DNA from 3 places in the Halobacillus ihumii genome. Region 3 is predicted to be linked to each of the others. Evidence: riboswitches for the same ligand, from Rfam matches in the RefSeq annotation. Region 3 holds a riboswitch; each other region holds the start of a gene.
What was found. A riboswitch is a leader RNA that binds a small molecule or an ion and turns the genes downstream of it on or off. The one in region 3 is predicted to bind S-adenosylmethionine.
Positions count from the first base shown of each region.

Region 1: it holds a riboswitch for S-adenosylmethionine, as region 3 does, so the genes downstream of both, sfnG (dimethylsulfone monooxygenase SfnG) here and G6R08_RS16135 (sulfite oxidase-like oxidoreductase) in region 3, are expected to answer to the same signal.
Region 2: it holds a riboswitch for S-adenosylmethionine, as region 3 does, so the genes downstream of both, G6R08_RS11765 (YezD family protein) here and G6R08_RS16135 (sulfite oxidase-like oxidoreductase) in region 3, are expected to answer to the same signal.

Region 1 is NZ_CACVAO010000001.1:2,437,414-2,439,682, reverse strand. It holds gene G6R08_RS12180 (NADPH-dependent FMN reductase) at 1-300, opposite strand, end outside; gene sfnG (dimethylsulfone monooxygenase SfnG) at 297-1,385, opposite strand; SAM riboswitch class I at 1,631-1,727, opposite strand; gene G6R08_RS12170 (DUF4064 domain-containing protein) at 1,890-2,269, opposite strand, start outside.
Region 2 is NZ_CACVAO010000001.1:2,351,948-2,354,216, reverse strand. It holds partial or broken gene G6R08_RS22120 (transposase) at 1-869, shown strand, start outside; gene G6R08_RS11765 (YezD family protein) at 930-1,100, opposite strand; SAM riboswitch class I at 1,203-1,308, opposite strand; gene G6R08_RS11760 (restriction endonuclease) at 1,426-2,046, opposite strand.
Region 3 is NZ_CACVAO010000001.1:3,250,213-3,252,481, forward strand. It holds gene argH (argininosuccinate lyase) at 1-697, shown strand, start outside; SAM riboswitch class I at 790-890, shown strand; gene G6R08_RS16135 (sulfite oxidase-like oxidoreductase) at 961-1,626, shown strand; gene G6R08_RS16140 (acetyl-CoA C-acyltransferase) at 1,639-2,269, shown strand, end outside.

The DNA of each region.
Region 1 (2,269 bases), 810 kb from region 3:
CGAATCGTTCGGTATTAAGTCAAAAACGTTTTTCAAAGCCCCTGTCAATGAAGCGCGATAGACAGGCGTTCCAATGATCAGTGCATCAGCTTCAACAATTAAGTCTATGAGTGCTTTTGTATCTCCTTCATATAATGAGGGATCACGTCCATCACATAGCACCGTATCGTATTCACCGAGATGCACAAGCTCTGTTTCAGCATCAGGAAGAGCTTCTTTAGCCGCTTCAATAGCTTGTTTAACGGAAACCCACGTCTTCGAACTCAACGTCACACTTCCCGACAAGCCTAATACCTTCATGCCAGAACTCCTTCAGCTTTAAGCTTTGCTTCCTTCTCTTTCACAAGCGGAATCACTTCTTTTCCAAAGCGCTCAAGATCTTGTTCATAATGAAAGTGTGCGGTAAGAATCAGGTCCACCCCGATCTTCTTCAACTCGATGATTTGATTCGCTACCTGTTCAGCGGTACCAATCAATCCTGTCTTGAAGCCATCATTATATTGCACCAGATCTTCATAGCTGGAATCAGCCCACATGCCTTGCTTATCCTGTGTGGATTGCCCCGCTTCTTGTACAGATTGCTTAAATCCTTCAACAGCGTCCTCATCTGCAGCATGAACGATATCGTTCAACTGTTGATAGGCTTCCTCTTCAGAATCCCTCACAATCGCAAAACCATGTGCAGCGAATTTGACCTCGCGTCCTTCTTGTTGTGCCAGTTCACGTACCTCATCAATTTGCTTTTTAAATCCTTCTAGTGTATTTCCATTCATAAAGTAATAATCTGAGACACGCGCTGCCATCTGTTTAGCTGCTGAAGAATTCCCTCCTTGGAAAATCGGGAGATCGCCTCCTTGAACAGGTTTTGGTTTAGATGGTGCATCATTTATTTTGTAAAAGTCCCCGCTAAACGCAGCTTTTTCTTTTGTCCAGAATTCTCGCAGCACACGGATAAATTCTTCCGAACGGCGGTACCGTTCATCATGCTCTAGCCAAGGTTCACCGAATCCAGTAAATTCTTGTTTAAACCAGCCGCTCACTACATTAACAGCGGCTCTACCCTCGCTGATTTGATCCAGCGTCGACAACATTTTCGCATACACGGCCGGATGCCATAAACCAGGATGAACTGCAGAGATCAGCTGTAAACGATCTGTAACGGCTGCCAGCGCTGAAGCTAATGTAATCGCCTCAAGCTGGTTTTCAGCTCCATAGCTTGCAAAAAACCTCGTCTGTAATAAAGCTAAATCATAGTTCGAATCCTCAGCAATTTGCGCATATCTTTTATTCGCCTCAAAACTCCAATCCGTTTGCTGAGGCAGCTTTGAAACCACTAACCCTCCACTTACATTTGGAACCCAATAAGCAAATTTTAAATTTCCCATAATTAAACCGTCTCCTCTCTTAAAGTAGACGGACACAATACGGCCATGATACATTAATAATAATGGTCGTAGATGTCCGTGTTTCCCTTAGGCGGGAAGGACTTAAATGATCAGCCCGGCAAAAGGTGTTGCAGCACCTTTTGCCTTTTTCATTCAATTAAAATTCAATTAAAAAACCCTTTCCTGCTTCACGAAGCAAGAAAGGGCGTATATAGCAGCGGGCAAATATCCGTACTAACACGACCTTCTTATCTTCGGATGCAATCCACTGAATTTGGCACCATGCAAACGCTGGTTGCCGAGACTTCATAGGGTCAGTCCCTCCGCCTCTCTTGATAAGAAGAAATCGTTATTTAATTGAATGATTAGACCCTATCATAATGTCTATATTATCTCCTGTCAATCCGCTTTTTAAATATTTACATAATTATTTACCATGAGAAATTGCTCTCCTATTCAGGAAGTTCGGCTAAGACCGACTCTCCGCAGTACAGGACCTATGCATTAGTAATTTACAGAAGAGCTCTCCTCTTCCAATGGCTTCTTCTCTTTCCTTGCTAAAGCAACTATTCCGGCAATTAGGAAAGCAAGTCCTCCGAACAATCCAAACCCGATTGTTCCAACAGTTGTAACGACAGCTGTAATGATCAGGATAATGCCGGCTGGTTTCGGCTTCTTATTTCCTTTAAGGAAAACAATAGCTAGGATTCCCAGGATAATCGCCACTAAAGCAGAAATGATGATCAACCAAGTCACAGAAGCTACACCTTCCATAATTTGATCAACAGAGAGTTGAGCTTGTTCGAGGTTGGGATCTGAATCCAACATACTCTGCATTTCTGCTCTCCATCCCTCATTATCCTGTATATTGAGGAAAACAAAGC
Region 2 (2,269 bases), 900 kb from region 3:
GAAAATCATATTCGCTATGGAGGATACGGAGGCATTGCTTACCACCATATTTCGGACAACTATATCTCCTTATTTAGCCACTTCATTCCTTGTGGGGTATGGGAGGCCGTCTATATTATTGAAGGCCTTTTAAAGAACGAGTCCGATGTTCAACCGGATACGTTGTTTGCTGATACGCAGGGGCAATCCACCCCGGTATTTGCGCTCAGCTATTTATTAGGCATCAAACTCATGCCCCGCATTCGGAATATCAAGGCTTTAAAATTTTATCGCCCTACGAAAGATACAGTGTACCAGCATATCAATGCGTTATTTAGCGATGCCATTGATTGGTCCTTAATCGAAACGCATTGGCAAGATCTGATGCGGGTCGTGCTTTCCATTCAATCCGGGAAAATGTAGTCGCCTCTTCTTCTCCGGAAGCTTAGTAATTATAGTCGTAAAAATCGCCTGTATCAAGCCTTCCGTGAACTAGGACGTGTGGTTCGTACAGTTTTCTTATTATTCTACATATCTGATATGGATGTAAGAAAGCAAATTACAGCCGAAACGAACAAAGTCGAAGCTTTTCATGACTTTTCGCAGTGGCTTTCCTCCGGCGGTCAAGGGATTATCGCTACAAACGATCCGAAACAGCAAGAAAAGATCATGAAGTACAATGAACTAGTATCCAATGCCTTAATCTTTCACAATGTTGTAGATCTTACGAAAGTTTTACGTTCCTTTCGAAGGAGGGTTATGAGGTACACACTGAGGACATCAGACATCTAAGCCCTTACTTAATGAGTCACATTAAAAGGTTCGGAGAATACACGATTAACTTAGAGATAGCGCCTCATCCAGTAGATGGACGGTTGGTATTAGATTAATGGATGGGATTATATCCCATCCTATGTCCTAATTTTACACGTATCTCGGAGTACCCCCTACTATGTATTTATTTTCTTGGAACCATTGTCGCTTGATGTATAACGTTGCTTCTCAGTGGTATCGATTTGAGTAACTTCCCCATTGTGCACCGTGACCACTAATGAACCAAACTCCAATCCTTCCAGCTTCGAGATGATATCCTTAATTTTTCTTTCATCAATGTCTGCCATACAAGCCCTCCTCTATTGTTTCTCCCTGTGCCCATGCAATCCCACATAAAAAACCTCTTCTCACAAAATAAGAAGAGGTTTAAGCATCCGGTTACTTCACCCTTCTTATCTTTTCAAACCTTTACGGCTTGCTGGAATTGGCACAGTACTATTGCAGTCTGCTGCCGAGGCTTCGAAGGGCCAGTCCCTCCACCTCTCTGGATAAGAAATATATATTATTTAATTATCCTATAATTTACACTCCCTAGCACTAATTGTCAATCATTTATTGTGAAATTTTCGACTATTCAAACCCTACACAATGTTTCAGAAGAAAATAAGTACATTAGGCCTCCTCTATTTCGCCTATTAACTCCTTATCCACTTCTTTCACGCCTTCCAGCCAGTACTCTACAAGCTCCAATCCATCAATAAGTTCAATGTCCTTTAGTGAATGAGCATAATTCACAGCATTCTTGTTAAAAGAGCCAGTGGTAATCACGTAGCCCCCTGCTGCGCCTTCCTTCACTATATTTGAATGAAGTAATGCAATTGGTTCATATCCCATGTCATCCTTATAGCATTTCACCTGTGCTAAATATTTCTTATCCTTTACGGTAAGGTCAAAATCAACGCCAAAATCCCAGGAAGGATTCGTGACCCAGGCAGTGCCATTGAATTTCTTTTCAAAAATATTTGCCACAAATCGTTCGAAAGTAACTGGGTCTTCCTTGATAAATAGTTTGGAGTAGTTTTCCTCCACTACTTCTCCTGCCTTTGTTTGGACTGTTTCCTTATTCTTAAACCTGTAGTAAATCCCCATCGCCAGAGTCCTCTTCAAATTTTCATCCGTTTCAATTTGTTCAATAATCGTTAAAGCTTTATGATGGTGGGATTTCCGTACTATCCATAAGTGAATGATCGATATGGCTGCGACAATTAAAGCAGCTATTTCAATTAACCCCATATGTTTTAACCTCCAGTCTCAATAGGCTATACGATTAATTGTTGACATAGTCTAATTCTTTCATTCACTGTAGGTGGGAAAATCTGTCTAACTGTCATGAGGCTGCAGATAAAAGATTGAAAATTTAATGGTCAGCCGACGTAAGGATCTGGTTATGTAGGAACAAATTTAGGCGGGGACGAGAGCGATGGTGAGCGTCTTAATTATAGAATCCATCGAATCC
Region 3 (2,269 bases):
ATTGGACGCCGTCAGTGATCGGGATTTTATTCTGGAGTTTTTGTCAATATCATCCATTTTAATCACCCATATATCAAGACTTTCGGAAGAGCTGATTCTGTGGAGCAGTCAGGAGTTTAATTTCATTGAGCTTGATGATGCGTTTTGTACGGGGTCAAGTATTATGCCGCAGAAGAAGAACCCGGATGTGCCTGAATTGCTTCGTGGTAAAACGGGGCGGATTTATGGTAATTTGATGGGATTGCTGACCCTTCTGAAGGGGCTGCCGCTTGCGTACAATAAGGATATGCAGGAGGACAAGGAAGGCATGTTTGATACGGTGGAGACGTTGGATGGTGCGCTTTCTCTGCTTGCTCCGATGCTTGCTTCGATGGAAGTTAAGAATGCTAATATGCGTCAGGCGGTGAACGAGGATTATTCTAATGCGACGGATATCGCTGATTATTTAGCCGTGAAGGGAATGCCGTTTCGTCAGGCGCATGAGGTGATCGGCAAAATTGTGCTGTATGCGATTCAGGAGCAAAAGTTTTTGCTTGATTTGACACTTGATGAGTATAAAGGATTTTCTGAGCTGTTTGAAGAGGATATCTTTGAAAAATTAGCGCCTGAACAAGTTGTGGCTGCTCGAAATAGTGAAGGCGGCACTGGATTTGAACAAGTGGCACAGCAGCTTGAGTTAGCTAAGCAGCATGTGTAGGAAGGCAGCGCTTTTCATGTAATTTTCTAAATATTATTGACTTTCGTACAGTTTATTTGTAACATGGCAAGTAACTTAATTACGTTTACTTACTCTTATCTAGAGCAGGCTGAGGGATTTGGCCCTTTGACGCCCGGCAACCGGTCTATAGACACGGTGCTACTTCCAACGGACATAGTCCGGAAGATGAGAGGTCGAAGCAAATCTTCAGCCTCTTTCATTTTGAAAGAGGCTTTTTATTATTCATAAAGCGGGTGATTGAGATGAATAAGGCGGAACGATTGAAGCGGTCAAAGGACCCACAGGTTACCGAGCGGTTTGGCGGGCGGCTGCCGCCGGGTCAAGTGTTAACAGAGAAATTTCCGATCTTAACAGTTGGTGAAGTTCCGTCCTATGACCTAGAAGAGTGGGATTTTCAGATCGCCGGGGCTGGTGATGAAACGCTTCGTTTTTCATATCAGGATTTAATGGAGCTGCCACAGTCGAAAGTTGTTTGTGATATTCACTGTGTGACGAGATGGTCAAAGTTCGATAGTGAATTTGAAGGAGTCCTGCTAAAAGATTTACTGGATGGGTTAGAGATTCCTAAAGACAATCAGTACGTGATGGTGAGTGGGGATTATGATTATACAGCTAATATCGACCTTCAAGATTTGTTAGCGGACGATGTGATCCTGGCTCATTCTTATAATGGCAAGCCGCTGACTGAAAAGCATGGCTATCCATTCCGGCTCGTCATCCCGCATTTGTACTTTTGGAAAAGCGTCAAGTGGATCAGAGGTTTTGAGTTTAAGGGATCAGATACGCCGGGTTTTTGGGAACAAAATGGGTTTCATAACGAGGGGGATCCGTTTAAAGAACAGCGCTTTACTGATGAGAGTGAAGTTATGGAAAAGGGTAAATGGAAAGAAAAGGATTTTGATTACTAAGGAGGTTGGACAATGAGTGTTGTCATTTTAGATGGTGTCCGTACACCATTTGGCAAATGGAAAGGCGGATTATCCAAATTAGGAGCGAAGGATCTTGGGGTTCAAGCGACTAAGGCGCTGGCGGAGCGTGTGCCGGAGGCCTTGAATGCGGATGGAGTTATTTTGGCACAAGTTATCCAGGCGGGACAAGGACAGAATCCTGCCAGGTCAGTTGCAGCAGGAGCTGGTATTCCATGGTCGGTGCCGGCCATTACGATTAATAATGTATGTTTGGCAGGGGTTGCATCGGTGGCGGATGCGGCTAGACGTATTAAGCTTGAGGAAGGGGAGTTATACCTTATCGGCGGATTTGATTCCATGACCAATGCTCCTCATGTGGCGGCCATTCGTAACGGGCTGACTACAGGTCCTGTTGAGTTCACAGACACATTAATTAACGATGGTCTTTGGTGTTCTTTGACGGATTCTTCCATGGGCGAGCTGACAGATCTTCAAAACGAAGACCGCCAGATTACCAGGGCACAACAAGATCAATTTGCTTTGCAGTCGCAATTAAAGGCAGCCCGGGCGCAGGAAGAAGGCTGGTTAAATGATGAGATTGTACCTGTTCAGGCTGGCAGCAAACAGGTTGTAAGTGATGAAG